Linked DNA regions of Kineosporia sp. NBRC 101731. The protein of the gene in region 2 interacts with the protein of the main gene of each other region in a pairwise test. Links are inferred from orthologs where the notes say so. Each region holds a gene or a part of one and is shown on either strand. Other genes may lie near its edges.

Region 1 (5,945 bases), on a different replicon or contig from region 2:
AACTCCAGGAAGCGACCTATCTCCTGAACTACCGGCCCCGACAGGTCCTCGACTTCGCCAACCCCCTTGAAGTCTTCAACGACCTACTCCTCGCCGATGGTGCAACCACCACTTGACTCCAAGGGGATGGGGGGACTTCGGGCTGGGAGCTCACCGTCGTCCTCAAGCAAAAAAGTGAGGGGCCGCCGGGAAGACTCCCGGCGGCCCCTCACTGATGGATCTTCTACGCGTCGCCGCCGGCGTTGCCGGTGGTGCCGGCCCGCACGTTCAGCAGGTCGTACTTGTCGATCGCCTGCTGCGGGACGTCCGCGGCGACCTCACCGCGGGCGGCCAGCATCTCGAGCACCCGGACCACGACGGACGGGCTGTCGATACCGAAGTACCGACGGGCCGCCGCGCGGGTGTCCGAGAGGCCGAAGCCGTCGGCGCCCAGGGAGACGAACTCCTGCGGCACCCACTGGCGGATCTGGTCGGGAACGGCCCGCATGTAGTCGGTGACCGCGACGACCGGACCTTCGGCGCCCTGCAGCTTCTGCGTGACGTACGGGGTGCCCGCGGGCTCCGAGGGGTGCAGGAACGCGTGGTTCTCCACCGCCAGGGCGTCACGCCGCAGCTCGGTCCAGCTGGTGACGCTCCAGACCGAGGCGTTCACGCCCCAGTCGTTCGCCAGCAGGGTCTGGGCCTCCAGGGCCCACGGCACCGAGACACCCGACGCCAGGATCTGCGCCTTCGGGCCGTCGGTCCGGGCCGACTGCGGCAGCTGGTACAGACCCTTGAGAATGCCCTCGGTGTCGAGGTTCTCGGGAGCCGCCGGCTGCACGATCGGCTCGTTGTAAACCGTCAGGTAGTAGAAGATGTCTTCCGGGCTCTCGCCGTACATCCGGCGAAGGCCCTCCTTCATGATGAGCGCGATCTCGTAGCCGAACGCCGGGTCGTAGACCATGACCGCCGGGTTGGTCGACGCCAGGAGCGGCGAGTGCCCGTCGGCGTGCTGAAGACCCTCGCCGGTCAGCGTGGTGCGGCCGGCGGTGGCGCCGATCAGGAAGCCCCGCGCCATTTGGTCGGCCGCGGCCCACAGGCTGTCGCCCGTGCGCTGGAAACCGAACATCGAGTAGAAGACGTAGACCGGGACCATCGGCTCGCCGTGCGTGGCGTACGACGTGCCCGCGGCCTGGAACGCCGCGACCGAGCCGGCTTCGTTGATGCCGACGTGCAGGATCTGGCCGGAGGTGGACTCCGTGTAGGCCAGCATCAGCTCGCGGTCCACCGAGGTGTACTGCTGGCCGTGCGGGTTGTAGATCTTCGCGGTCGGGAAGAACGAGTCCATCCCGAAGGTGCGCGCCTCGTCCGGGATGACCGGCACGACGCGCGGACCGAAGTCCTTGTCGCGCATCAGGTCACGCAGGATCCGGACGAACGCCATGGTGGTGGCGATCTGCTGCTTGCCCGAGCCCTTGAGGGCACCCGCGTAGGCCTTGTCCTCCGGCAGCTTCAGCGTGCCGGACGAGTGGCGGCGCTGCGGCAGTGCACCACCGAGCTGACGGCGACGATCCTTGATGTAGGTCAGGACCTCGTCGTTCTCACCCGGGTGGTAGTACGGCGGCAGGTACTTGTCCGCCTCGAGCGTGGCGTCGCTGATCGGGATGCGCAGACCGTCGCGGAAGGCCTTGAGGTCTTCCAGCGTCATCTTCTTCATCTGGTGCGTGGCGTTGCGGCCCGCGAAGTGCGTACCCAGGCCGTAACCCTTGATGGTCTTGGCGAGGATCACCGTGGGCTGGCCGTTGTGCTCCATCGACGCCCGGTAGGCCGCGTAGACCTTGCGGTAGTCGTGGCCGCCCCGCTTGAGGTTCCACCAGATGTCGTCGTCCGACAGCTTGGAGACCAGCTTGGCCGTGCGCGGGTCGCGACCGAAGAAGTGCTCGCGGATGTACGCGCCGTCTTCGGCCCGATAGGTCTGGTAGTCACCGTCGGGCGTGGTGTTCATCAGGTTGACCAGCGCGTTGTCGCGGTCGGCGGCCAGCAGCGGGTCCCAGTCGCGGCCCCAGACCACCTTGATGACGTTCCAGCCGGCCCCCCGGAACTGGGCCTCCAGCTCCTGGATGATCTTGCCGTTGCCGCGCACCGGGCCGTCGAGGCGCTGCAGGTTGCAGTTCACCACGAAGGTCAGGTTGTCGAGCTCCTCGCCGGCCGCGACCTGGAGGAAGCCCCGGCTCTCGGGCTCGTCCATCTCGCCGTCGCCGAGGAACGCCCAGACATGCTGCTGGGACGTGTCCTTGATGCCACGGTTGTGCAGGTACTTGTTGAACGACGCCTGGTAGACCGCGTTCATCGGGCCGAGGCCCATCGAGACGGTCGGGAACTCCCAGAAGTCGGGCATGAGCCGCGGGTGCGGATAGGACGACAGCCCGCCCGCCGGGTGCGACTTCTCCTGGCGGAAACCGTCGAGCTGGTCGGCGGTGAGCCGGCCCTCGAGGAAGGCGCGGGCGTAGACGCCGGGGGAGGCGTGGCCCTGGAAGAAGACCTGGTCGCCACCGCCCGGGTGGTCCTTGCCGCGGAAGAAGTGGTTGAAGCCGACCTCGTAGAGCGACGCCGACGAGGCGTACGAGGAGATGTGGCCGCCGACGCCGATACCGGGACGCTGGGCGCGGTGAACCATCACCGCGGCGTTCCAGCGGATCCAGCGGCGGGCGGTGCGCTCGGCCTCCTCGTCGCCGGGGAACCAGGGCTCGGCCTCCGGCGGGATGGTGTTCACGTAGTCGGTGGCCGTGAGACTCGGCACACCGACTCCGCGCTCACGCGCGCGCTGCAGCAGCGACTGCATCAGGTAGCGGGCACGCTGGCGGCCCTGGCCATCGATGGCGGCGTCGAGCGACGCCAGCCATTCCGAGGTCTCCTCAGGATCGATGTCGGGCAGCCGGCTCGGCAGCCCGTTGAGGATCGGGCCTGATGATTCGCGTCCGACCACGACGGTCCTCCTGGGTTTTAGGACAACGGGTAAAAACCACGCCGAACCCGCCGGATCGCGACCGGGCTCGGATCTATCTTGGCTGACGGCGGACGGGACGTCACAGGTACCCCGCCGTCAGCCCGCTGCGGCTTTGCCTGCGCTCCCGCGCCTTCGGGGTCAAGTGTGCCCCTTCGGCCCTGGCGCGGGTGCGCCGGGGGCCGTGCTTGATCGTCATTGCGAAGGAGTGTCACCGGCGTGTCGTGCTGGTTTCCTGCGGGTTCAGCGGCGTGTCGCACCGCGTGTCGGCCCGGGTCGGCAGATTTTTCTCACAGAGGATGCCCGAATGGTGGACGATGTCGGTCACCGGAATCGGGGTGCGCAACTGCGCGATGTACTCGATGCTCGGGTGAGTTGTGCAGGAGAACGGGTGATCCTGGCCGTTCTGCCGACCGGGTACCGCAACTTCTGGTACCCAGGCAAAAACACGATCTGCGAGGTGACGGGGCAGTTGCGCGGCACTCGACTCATGGAGTCCACTAGCCTGACCAGCCTGGTGATGGTTGCATCATCGGCAGGTGAAGGAATGAGCAACACCTTCTAGCACCAGCAGTGAAGCGGGTGGGTCAGACGACTCGCCCGGACAGTGAGCGGCCCTTCCGGGCCGCCAGTGCCGCCGCGCGGGGAGCGTTGGCAGCGGAGGAGGTCAGTGAGGTGGGCGCGACCGCCGAGCCCGCGGCTGAGCAGTCCATGGCCGGCAGGCTTGGACTGAAGCCCGGTCAGTTCGTACAGGAATTCGGGTACGACGACGACGTGGACGACGATCTGCGGCTCGCTATCGAGACGCTGACGGGCAATGAACTAGCCGACGAGGACTCCCAGGATGTCGTCGATGCGGCTCTCTACTGGTGGCGGGACGAGGACGGAGATCTCGTCGACTCGCTGGTGGATGCCCTGACGAACCTTGCCGAGGGCGGGGTGATCTGGCTGCTGACGCCGAAGGCGGGCCGCGATGGTCACGTCGAGCACAGCGAGATCGAGGAAGCCGCCCCGACCGCTGGCCTACACGCGACCAGCACCATCAGCGTGTGCCAGGACTGGACCGGGACCCGCCTGGCGACCCCGAAGGCCGGGCGCCGCTGAGTCCTCGCCGTCCGCACCCCGGTGCGGGTGGCACAGGGTCCGGAGGTTCCTGACAGACTGTGTCCCGCACGCCAGGTCGAGAGATCCTGGCGTGCGGGACAGTCATGGACCCGTGTGGTCCTTCGGTCTGAGAGGATTCATCCATGGCACTCGAGATCGGGCAGGCAGCTCCCGGGTTCGCTCTGAAGAGCGAGCACGGCGAGATGGTCGAGCTGGAAAGCTTCCGCGGCGAGCAGAACGTGGCCGTGGTGTTCTACCCGTTCGCCTTCTCCGGCATCTGCACCGGTGAGCTGTGCGAGATCCGCGACAACCTGGCTGCCTTCGACGAGGGCGGCGTTCAGGTGCTGGCGGTCTCCTGCGACCCGATGTTCGCCCTACGCAACTGGGCCGAGGCGGAGAAGTACCCGTTCCCGCTGCTGTCGGACTTCTGGCCGCACGGCGAGGTGGCTCGGAAGTACGGCGTCTTCAACGAGACCACGGGAAGCTCCGTTCGCGGTACCTTCCTCATCGACAGGGACGGCGTGCTGCGCTGGAGCATCGTCAACGGCATGGGCGAGGCCCGGTCGCTGGCCGGCTACCGCGAGGCCATCGCCGCACTCTGAGAACCGTTCCCGGATCGCGAGCCGATCCGGGGCAGGGGCCTGTAGCTCAGTTGGTAGAGCACCGCGTTTACACCGCGGGTGTCGTCGGTTCGAGACCGGCCGGGCCCACTCTCACCTGATCGTGAGCTCCTGCTGAGGAGCTCCCGACCCGGTTGACATCGCCGTGGCGCGGGGCAGCAACGACCGCGCCGAGGGCCCCGGGAACCAGCCGGCCCGGGTGGACTCGGCCAGGTCCAGACCGGTCAGCGCCGGTCGCAGGTGGTGCAGCACCGTGCGGATGTCGTACTCGGTGACGGCGTGGCCGCGTTCGGCTCCCAGCACGGCGTCGATCAGGGTGCTCTCGTCGGTCGCTCCGTGCGCGGCCAGGTGACCGACCGCCGTGCCGGCCACGAGGGCCCCGAAAGTTCCTGGTGCGAACCAGGAACGCAGGCGGCGCACGACGAACCGGGGATCGCCCGCCCGGGGTGCGGGGCGCACCAGTCCCGATCCGGCCGGCACCAGCACCCCGGCGCTGCGCAGCACGCTGTGCAGCGCGGTCAGGGGCGGCAGGGCGTTCTTCTCGCCGATCTGACCGGGCACGCTCCAGCGGGGACGGCGCTCGTGCATCGGCCCGGCCACCGACTCCGGAAACTCGCCGTAGGCCGTGGCTTCCACACCCTCCCCGATGAGGTCCAGCAGCAGCTGAACCGATGCGGGCACGGCGCCCGCCATCTGCCGGACCCGCAGGTCGACCACACCCTGGCAGAACTCACCGGGATGTGAATCTCCCAGGACCCGCTGGCGTTCCGCGTAGTGCCGGGGCCCGCCGCTGCCCTCCGGCGGGCACACCCCCTCACCGTAGACGCAGCCCACCTCGCCGCCCGGGCCGAGCACGACGACGTCGTGCTCCCAGCCCTCGCCGGGGTGGTAGCGGTACTGGAAGTGCGGATCCAGGTCCTCGTCCAGCGTCTCCTCGCGGACCTCACCCGGGTCGGCCAGGAAGACCGTCAGGCCGGTGGCGAACTGGTACGGCTGCCGCCCCGGCCAGCCGAACCCGATCTGGAACAGGTCGTGGAGCTCGTCCAGGGTGGAGTCGGCCGGGACGTCGAGCACCCGCAGCACCCGTGGTTCGACGTCGCGGAGGGTCACTTTCAGGCGGGTCGTCGTCACCCGGGGGAGATTACGTCAGGTTGTGGCCCGGCTCCGGACCGTGGCGGATATCCCCAGAGAGCGTTGCAGCGGGAGTGCAGTCAGCTCGAGCTTCTCGGCGGGGCCGT
Region 2 (8,040 bases):
GATCGTCTCCCGGCGTCTGACCGCTTCGTAGACCTTGCCGGTCAGCAGGACGTCGCGAACGCCCGGGGCGATCGTGGTGGCGAAGTCGACGGCACCGATCTTCTCGAGCATCCGGCCGGCCCGGCCGAGCCGGTAGAACATCTCGAGGTAGTCCAGCAGCGCGGCCTTCGGGTCGACGGCCAGGCCGTAGAGCTCGCCACCGCCCGGGGCAGCCGCCACCTTCGTCTCCTCGTAGGGCAGTGGGGGCATGTCGAAGAGCCGGGCGATGCTCTGCCGTCCCTCCACCTCGGCGAGCAGGGTGCGGTGCCCACCGGAGGCGAGAGCGAGGGCGAGGGCGGCCGCAGCCGTCGTCTTCCCGGTGCCGCCCTTGCCGGTCACGATATGGAGCCGGACGCCGGGCCAGTCGGTCTCCCGTTGCCCGGCGGGAAGCGAACGGGCCGGACGTCGCCGGGCCGAGTCGGTGCGAAAACCCTGCGATGCCACGGCACCAGCGTAAACAGCCGCGGTCGCGACCGCAGGGTGACATGAGCGGTTGGGCCCGTCGGGGCGTGTCGATCCGGTGACAATCCTGCATCGCCTACCAGAACCAGGGCTGCACCCCCACTCACCTCATGGATAGGCTCACGGGCATGGTCAAGTGGGAATACGCGACGGTGCCTCTGCTCGTTCATGCGACCAAGCAGATCTTGGATCAATGGGGCGAAGACGGCTGGGAGCTGGTTCAGGTGGTGCCTGGGCCCAACGAGACAAACCTTGTCGCCTACCTGAAGCGCCCCCGAGACTGAACAGGTGACGGCGATGACTGGACGGATCGAGGCGAGGCTCACCGAGCTGGGGTACGTGCTGCCCCAGGTCGCTGCGCCGGTGGCGGCCTATGTGCCGGCGGTGCTGGACGGTGACCGGGTATACGTGTCGGGGCAGCTCCCGATGGTGGACGGTGCTCTACCACTCACGGGCCGGGTGGGCAGCGGTGGCGGTGAGGGGCTGATCAGCCCGGCTGAGGCGAACGGATTGGCCCGGGTCTGCGCGCTCAACGCGCTGGCCGCCGTGCGGTCGGTGATCGGCGATCTGGACCAGATTCGCAGGATCGTCAAGGTCGTCGGATTCGTCGCGAGCGAACCCGGTTTCACCGGTCAACCGCTGGTGATCAACGGCGCCAGCGAGTTCCTGGGCGAGGTGTTCGGCCCGGTCGGGCAGCACGCACGCAGCGCTGTCGGCGTGGTCGCGCTGCCGCTGGGGGCACCGGTCGAGGTGGAAATGGTGCTCGCTATCAACTCCTGAGGGGGTTCGGGCTGACGGCGCCGGATTCCGGCGCCGTCCCCGACTTTCACGGCACTTTCACGACACTTTCAGGACATCAGCCGCGGGCCAGCCCGCTGCTGCCCAGAACACCCCGGGTGATGGCCGTCGCCAGATCGATGACGTAGGCGGTCTGCGGTTCACCGTCCAGCACGACCAGGTCGGGGACCGGCCCGGGAGTGAAATCCGGCCCGTTCGACACGGGTTTCCGGGGTGTGCGCGCCATCGGCTCGCCGCCCTCGTCCAAGACGTCGGTGAGTTCCTGGGCCAGCAGCCGCCCCGCGGAGGCGGCCCGGAGAGCTACCCGCAGAACCGTCGAGGCCGGTACCCCGGCTTCGCGCAGGGTGCGCATCAGGTCGTACGCCTCGGGATCGACCAGCACCGATGCACCCGTGGGTGCCGGGTTGTCGTCATCACCGTCGAGACGGCGTCTTCCTCGTTCGACCGCGGTCGGCCCGGCGGCCTGCCAGAGTGCCCCCGTGGGCCCCAGGTCTTCACCCCGGGCCGCGGCGTCGATGATCATCTTGAGGGGTAGCCCGGCGTCCCGTAGCTGCCGGATGTCGCGCAGCCGGCGGAGGTGGGAGTCCTGGTAACGGGACGTCCGGCCCACCCGAGTCGGTGGGGCGAGCAGTCCCTTGGTCCGGTAGGCCCGCACATTTCGCGGTGTCATACCGGCCGCCGTGGCCAGCTCCTCGATCGTGAAAGTGTCCTGCGCCCCCATCGTCATCCCCGTGTCGGCGAGCAGAGCGCCGTCCGCCCGCGATGTAGTCCAACGCTCGTTGACACCCCGTCAAAGAGTTGATCGCTATCAGTAACCACCGTACTGCCTTCAGCCAAATGGGCATTCACCCGAGCTCCACCGAATATCGGCAGCCTGCGCAACTACGCACCTAGTGCTTCTGCTGTGCATTGCGTGGCACCCGTAGCATTTTCTTCGTGCCGAACCCACCGCACGATGTCACCGGGCCACATCCATCGTCAGGGCCGGAACCGGCTCCCGGCAACGTGCCGTGGTTCGGCGGTGCAGTGGGAGAGGAGGCCTTCTGCGTCCTCGCCGGCAATCCCGGGCCGATGACCCTGGACGGCACCAACACCTGGATCCTCTCCGCGCCCGGTTCGACCGAGGCGGTGGTGGTAGACCCGGGGCCGGACGATGAGCGGCACCTTCAGGCAGTGCTGGAGGCCGTGGCCGATCGTGGGGCCCGGGTCGTGCAGACCCTGCTGACCCACGGCCATGCCGATCACAGCGCGGCCGGGCGGCACTTCGCGCAGCTCACCGGGGCTCCCGTGCGCGCGCTCGATCCGGCCCACCGTTACGGCGGTGAAGGGCTGACCGGGGGTGACGTGGTCGAGGCGGGGGGTGTGCGACTGGAGGTCGTGGCCACCCCGGGCCACACCGCCGACTCGCTGTCGTTCCTGCTGCCGCGGTCGGGTTCACTGCTCACCGGCGACACGGTCCTGGGCCGGGGCACCACGGTGGTCGCGCACCCGGACGGGCGGCTGGACGCCTACCTGAACTCACTGGAGCGGCTGAGGGATCTTTCCGGCTCCGCGGAACTGCGGTACCTGCTGCCCGGCCACGGCCCGGTGCTGGAACAGCCCGGGCTGGTCGTCGACCGATATCTGGCGCACCGCCGGCAACGTCTGGAACAGGTGCGGGCGGCGGTGGATGCCGGGGCCCGCACACCGCGCGAGGTGGTTGAGGTCGTCTATGCCGACGTCGACCCTTCGGTCTGGCCGGCGGCCGAGCTCAGTGTCCGCGCGCAGCTCACCTATCTGGGGGGTACCACCACTGATTGAGGACGCCGTCCGGCCACCGGGGAGGGGGCCGGACGGAAGGCGTCGCAGATGCTCAGCGCGCGCGGCGCCGCATCCGTTCCACGTCCATGAGCACCACGGCCCGGGCCTCGAGCCGCAGCCAGCCGCGGGAGGCGAAGTCGGCGAGGGCCTTGTTCACGGTCTCCCGGGAAGCGCCGACCAGCTGGGCCAGCTCTTCCTGGGTGAGGTCGTGGGCCACCCGCAGGCCGTCGTCGGTGGGCCGCCCGAACCGCTCGGACAGGTCCAGCAGGGCCTTGGCCACCCGACCGGGAACGTCGGAGAAGACCAGGTCGGCGAGGTTCTCGTTGGTCCGGCGCAGGCGCCGGGCCAGAGCCCGCAGCAACTGCCGGGCCACGTCGGGGCGGCCGGTCAGCCAGGTCACCAGGTCGTCGTTGCCGAGTCCGATCAGCGACGTGTCCGCCACCGCGGTGGCGGTCGCGTTCCGCGGGCCAGGATCGAAGAGGGAGAGTTCACCGAACATCTCGCCCGGGCCCAGGACCGCCAGCAGGTTCTCCCGGCCGTCGCCGGAGGCACGCCCCAGCTTCACCTTGCCCTCGACGATCACGTACAGCCGGTCGCCGGGGTCTCCCTCATGGAAGAGCGCCTGGCCGCGGGCGACGTCGGTGGGCGCCATCGTGGCCCGCAATGCTGCGGCAGCTTCATCGTCCAGCGCTGCGAACAGTGGCGCCTGACGAACGACGTCGTCGTCCACCTGTTCCTCCTCACACGCCGCCCGATTCCGACGGCCTCATCAGTGAGGCATCATGCCCCACCCGCACGCAGTTTGCCGCACCCCTGGGTCCCGGTGACACCAGGGGCCGATGAACGGTCACCCACAGTGCGCCGATGATGCACGTCGTGGCCATGGGGCCACGGGTGGGGGCAGGCTCACGCCTACCCCGGATGCTTGCACTCCATCATGGCGGAAAGGGCTTTGAGCTGTGGAATCGGGGCTACCCCGAAAGTCGGCGCCGGACCGGAACCGGCGCCGGGCGGTGGCCGGACGGTGGCTGGACGGCTCAGGCGACCGCGCCGATCCGGTAGGCCAGGATGCCCGCCGCCTCCCCGGTGACGGCCTCGAGCATCCTCTCGTAACGGGCCAGCTCGTCCAGCGCTCCGCGCAGACGAATCAGCATGCCCCCCTCACCGGCGTGGACGTCGGTGGGCGCGATCCCGATGAGCCGGCGCAGCCCGGCGGGCGGGTGGCAGATCGTCCCGTGAAGACCGGGAGGTGGCCGCAGCTCGTCGAGATCGGTGACGGAGGCGACGGCCAGGTCGATCCGGGCGAGGATCAGCCGCCGCCAGTGGTCGACGTCCCGCTGGGCTGCCACCAGAGCTCGGTGGTAGTCGGTGAGCTGGTCGACCGGCATGGCCGAGAACGACAGGGCGGTGAGTGGATCGGTCAGGCCCAGGGCCACCGCTTCTCCTCTCCCCGGCCGGCTGCAGAACGCAGAGGCGCGGCGTACGGCTCGAACCGGACCCGGATCTTGGGCCGGCGTTACGCATGAGTGTTCGTCGGTGGCATCGGGGCGCTTGAGCGGGCCACTGTCCCCTCACACTCCCGGGGGACCACGGTCGGGCCAGGCGTTCGGCGGATCGGGTTATGCGGGGCGACCTGCGACGATGTCTTGAGCGACCAAGTGGGTGGCATGCCCCGACCGACGAGTAGCGCTCGCGGGCCGCGCCGTTTCGGCCGTCTCTCGCGGAGATCCGGATTGTCGGTGGTGACGCGTACGCTGAGCGCGTGACGGTAGGCAATGGGCGGCGAAACGGGCAGAAGGCCGAGGTCGAGAGCCCGGTCGCGCTGACACGGCGGGCACGCAAGATCCACCGCCTGCTGACCGAGCGATATCCCGACGCGCACTGCGAGCTCGACTTCTCCAGCCCGCTGGAGCTGCTGGTCGCCACCGTCCTGTCGGCGCAGACCACCGACAAGCGGGTCAACCTCACCACCCCGGAACTGTTCGCGAAATACCCCTCCGCGGCCGCCTACGCCGGTGCCGACCGGGCCGAGATGGAAGAGATTCTCCGGCCCCTCGGCTTCTTCCGCGCCAAGACCGACTCGCTGCTGAAGCTCGGCGCACGCCTGGTCGAGGAGCACGACGGCGAGGTGCCGAAGAAGCTCGAGCAGCTGGTCAAGCTGCCCGGCGTCGGCCGTAAGACCGCGAACGTCGTGCTCGGCAACGCCTTCGGGGTGCCCGGCATCACCGTCGACACCCACTTCGGCCGACTGGCTCGCCGCTTCGGCTGGACCGCCTCGGAAGACCCGGTCAAGGTCGAGACCGAGATCGCGGCGCTCTTCCCGAAGAAAGACTGGACGATGCTGTCCCACCGGCTGATCTTCCACGGCCGCCGTACCTGCCACGCGACCAAGGCCGCCTGTGGTGCCTGCCCGGTCTCCGCGCTCTGCCCCTCGTTCGGCATCGGCGAGACCGACCCGGTCAAGGCCGCCAAACTGCTGCGCGACTCGGCCTTCACCTCGGTCCCCGCGTGACCTCCTCTCCACCGGCCTGGCTCGACCGGCTCACCGAAGCCGTCGCCGACCCCCGGCACCACCCGGCCCTGGGCACTATGACCCCGCCCGGGCCCGATGCCCGGCACTCGGCGGTGCTCGTGCTCTTCGGTCAGGGCGAGAACGGCCCCGACGTGCTGCTCACGCAGCGCGCGGCCACGCTGCGTTCGCACGCCGGCCAGGTCGCCTTCCCGGGCGGGCGCGTCGACCCGGGAGATGCCGGCCCGGCCGCGGCCGCCCTGCGCGAGGCCCAGGAAGAGGCCGGGGTCGATCCGGGAGAGGTGCTGGTGCGGGCCGAGTGCGCCGAGCTCTTCCTCAACGTCACCAACTTCCGCGTCACCCCGGTCATCGGCTGGTGGCAGCGCCCTTCCGCCCCCGTGCCCGGTGACCCCGGCGAGGTGGAACGGGTCGTCCGGGTGCCGCTGGCCGAGCTGACCGACCCGGCCAACCGGTTCGTGACGCACTTCCGCGACCGCCGGGCCGGTCCCGGGTTCGAGGCGTCCGGGCTCTTCGTCTGGGGCTTCACCGGTGCGGTGCTGAGCTGGATGCTGGGCCTCGCCGGGCTCGAAGAACCGTGGGACCGCACCCGGATAGTCCAGGTTCCCGAGCAACAGGTTCGCCTTTCGGCGCGTCAGGAACTGCGCAGGGATCTCATCGAACAACAGGGCCTGAGCGTGCACGACACGTCCGGGCCGGACGAGGTGGAAGTTCCATGATCGACATCATCCTGGTGCTGATCATGCTCGGCTATGCCATCTCCGGCTTCCGTCAGGGACTGGTCGTGGGCGTGCTGTCGCTCGGCGGATTCGTCGGCGGGGCAGTATTGGCCATGTTCGTGGTGCCGCAGCTGGTCACCGGCCTCGACCCGGGCACGCAGCGCTCGATCATCACGCTGCTCGCGGTCATCTTCACCGCCTGGGCGGGCCAGTTCCTCGGCGCCCTGCTCGGTGGTCGCATCCGTCAGGCGGTGCCCGAGGGCGGTGCCGTCGCGATCGCCGACCACATCATCGGCGCGGCCGCCGGGGTGCTGGCCGTGGCGCTGGTGCTGTGGTTCGTCGCCGGCGCCGTGCGTGGTGGGCCGTCCGAGCAGCTGTCCCGCACGGTCGCCGGGTCCAAGGTGATCCGGTACATCGACGACCTGGTGCCGACCCAGCTCATCGGCGTGGCCGACCGCTTCCGCGACGTCGTCGGTTCCAGCAGCTTCCCGCGGGTGTTCGCGGGCGTGGAGCCGGAAGACATCACCCCGGTCACGGCACCTGACCAGGCGCTGGTGAACAGCGAGGCCGTGACCAAGGCCCGCCGGGCGGTCGTGAAGATCACCGGTGAGGCCAACAGCTGCGGCCGGGGTCAGGAAGGCAGCGGCGCCGTGATCGCCCCGCAGCGGGTGGTCACCAATGCGCACGTGGTGGCCGGTGTGGCAGAGCCGCGGGTGCAGGTCGGGGGCAAGGGCACGGTCTACGCCGCGCGCGTGGTGTCGTTCGACCCGATCCGCGACCTGGCCGTGCTGGCGGTGCCGAGGCTGCGGGTCGCACCGTTGTCGATGACCGGCGACCTGGAGCGGGGTGACGACGCGGTGGTGGTCGGCTTCCCGAACGACGGGCCGTTCAAGGTCTCCCCGGCGCGGATCCGCTCGATCGTCCGGGCCAGCGGTGAAGACATCTACGGCAACGAGGGCGCGGTGCGCGAGGTCTACTCGCTCTACGTCAACGTGCGTCCCGGTAACTCCGGCGGCCCGGTGCTCGACCCGTCCGGCAACGTGGTCGGCGTGGTCTTCGCCAAGTCGCTCGACGACGCCGACACCGGCTACGCCCTGACGATGGACGAGGCCCGCGACGCGATCAAGACCGGCGCGGCCCAGACGAAGCGGGTCAGTACCGGCAACTGCGCCAGCGGCTGAGCAACTTCGTCGGTGGCTGAGGAGCCCTCACAAGCTCTTCAGCCACTCCAGCAATGCTTGCGTGACTCGCTCGGGTGCCTCTTCGGGCAGGAAGTGCCCGGCCCCGGGTACCAGCTCGAAATTCAGGGGCCCGGTCACCTGGCGGTGCGAGGCGAGAATGCTGGGCAGCAGCACGAACGGGTCTTCCTCGCCGTGCAGACTGAGCGTGGGCACGGTGATCGGCTCGTTCACCGAGGTGGAGAACCGGCGGCCGTCGCGGCGTGGCACTGACCGGAAGGCCCAGCGGAAGTACTCCATGGCGCTGTGTGCCACGAACGGCACCCGGATGGCCCTGCGGTAGACGTCCAGGCTCTCCTCGTCGGGGAACCCGCCCGGTCCGGACCAGTCGCGCAGCACATCGCCGACCAGGTCTTCCCGGGCCAGCCGGCGCTCGGGGCGCATCGGCATCTGGAACTCGAGCACTCGTCGCCAGGCACGGCGCTGCCGGGGGTTACGGGTCAGCGCGCGGCGCATC

Evidence for each region. The genes of interacting proteins can lie anywhere in the genome.
Region 1: the proteins of nth (region 2) and aceE interact in binary tests that used the Escherichia coli proteins (3 or more experiments, as listed by UniProt). The link is inferred for Kineosporia sp. NBRC 101731 from one-to-one orthologs.

Annotation. Positions count from the first base shown.
Region 1 is NZ_BSTC01000015.1:2-5,946, forward strand. What follows is about bases 24-3,353. They hold aceE (pyruvate dehydrogenase (acetyl-transferring), homodimeric type), read right to left. Parts: upstream 2,966-3,353; coding sequence 224-2,965; downstream 24-223. Other genes in these bases: QSK05_RS29875 (hypothetical protein), read left to right, coding at 3,291-3,353. Outside these bases: more of QSK05_RS29875, read left to right, coding at 3,354-3,548; QSK05_RS29880 (DUF3052 domain-containing protein), read left to right, coding at 3,659-4,087; QSK05_RS29885 (peroxiredoxin), read left to right, coding at 4,231-4,689; QSK05_RS29895 (plasmid pRiA4b ORF-3 family protein), read right to left, coding at 4,801-5,838; QSK05_RS29900 (LacI family DNA-binding transcriptional regulator), read right to left, coding at 5,919-5,945. UniProt on the Escherichia coli protein: Component of the pyruvate dehydrogenase (PDH) complex, that catalyzes the overall conversion of pyruvate to acetyl-CoA and CO(2).
Region 2 is NZ_BSTC01000022.1:17,443-25,482, reverse strand. What follows is about bases 3,889-6,736. They hold nth (endonuclease III), read left to right. Parts: upstream 3,889-4,861; coding sequence 4,862-5,611; downstream 5,612-6,736. Other genes in these bases: QSK05_RS33965 (MarP family serine protease), read left to right, coding at 6,342-6,736; QSK05_RS33970 (NUDIX hydrolase), read left to right, coding at 5,608-6,345; QSK05_RS33980 (hypothetical protein), read right to left, coding at 4,137-4,535. Also shown: ATPase BagA, read right to left, coding at 1-483; Sp36 family protein, read left to right, coding at 630-785; QSK05_RS34000 (RidA family protein), read left to right, coding at 799-1,281; QSK05_RS33995 (MerR family transcriptional regulator), read right to left, coding at 1,358-2,020; QSK05_RS33990 (MBL fold metallo-hydrolase), read left to right, coding at 2,236-3,099; QSK05_RS33985 (Crp/Fnr family transcriptional regulator), read right to left, coding at 3,152-3,829; more of QSK05_RS33965, read left to right, coding at 6,737-7,526; QSK05_RS33960 (alpha/beta fold hydrolase), read right to left, coding at 7,554-8,040. UniProt on the Escherichia coli protein: DNA repair enzyme that has both DNA N-glycosylase activity and AP-lyase activity. The DNA N-glycosylase activity releases various damaged pyrimidines from DNA by cleaving the N-glycosidic bond, leaving an AP (apurinic/apyrimidinic) site.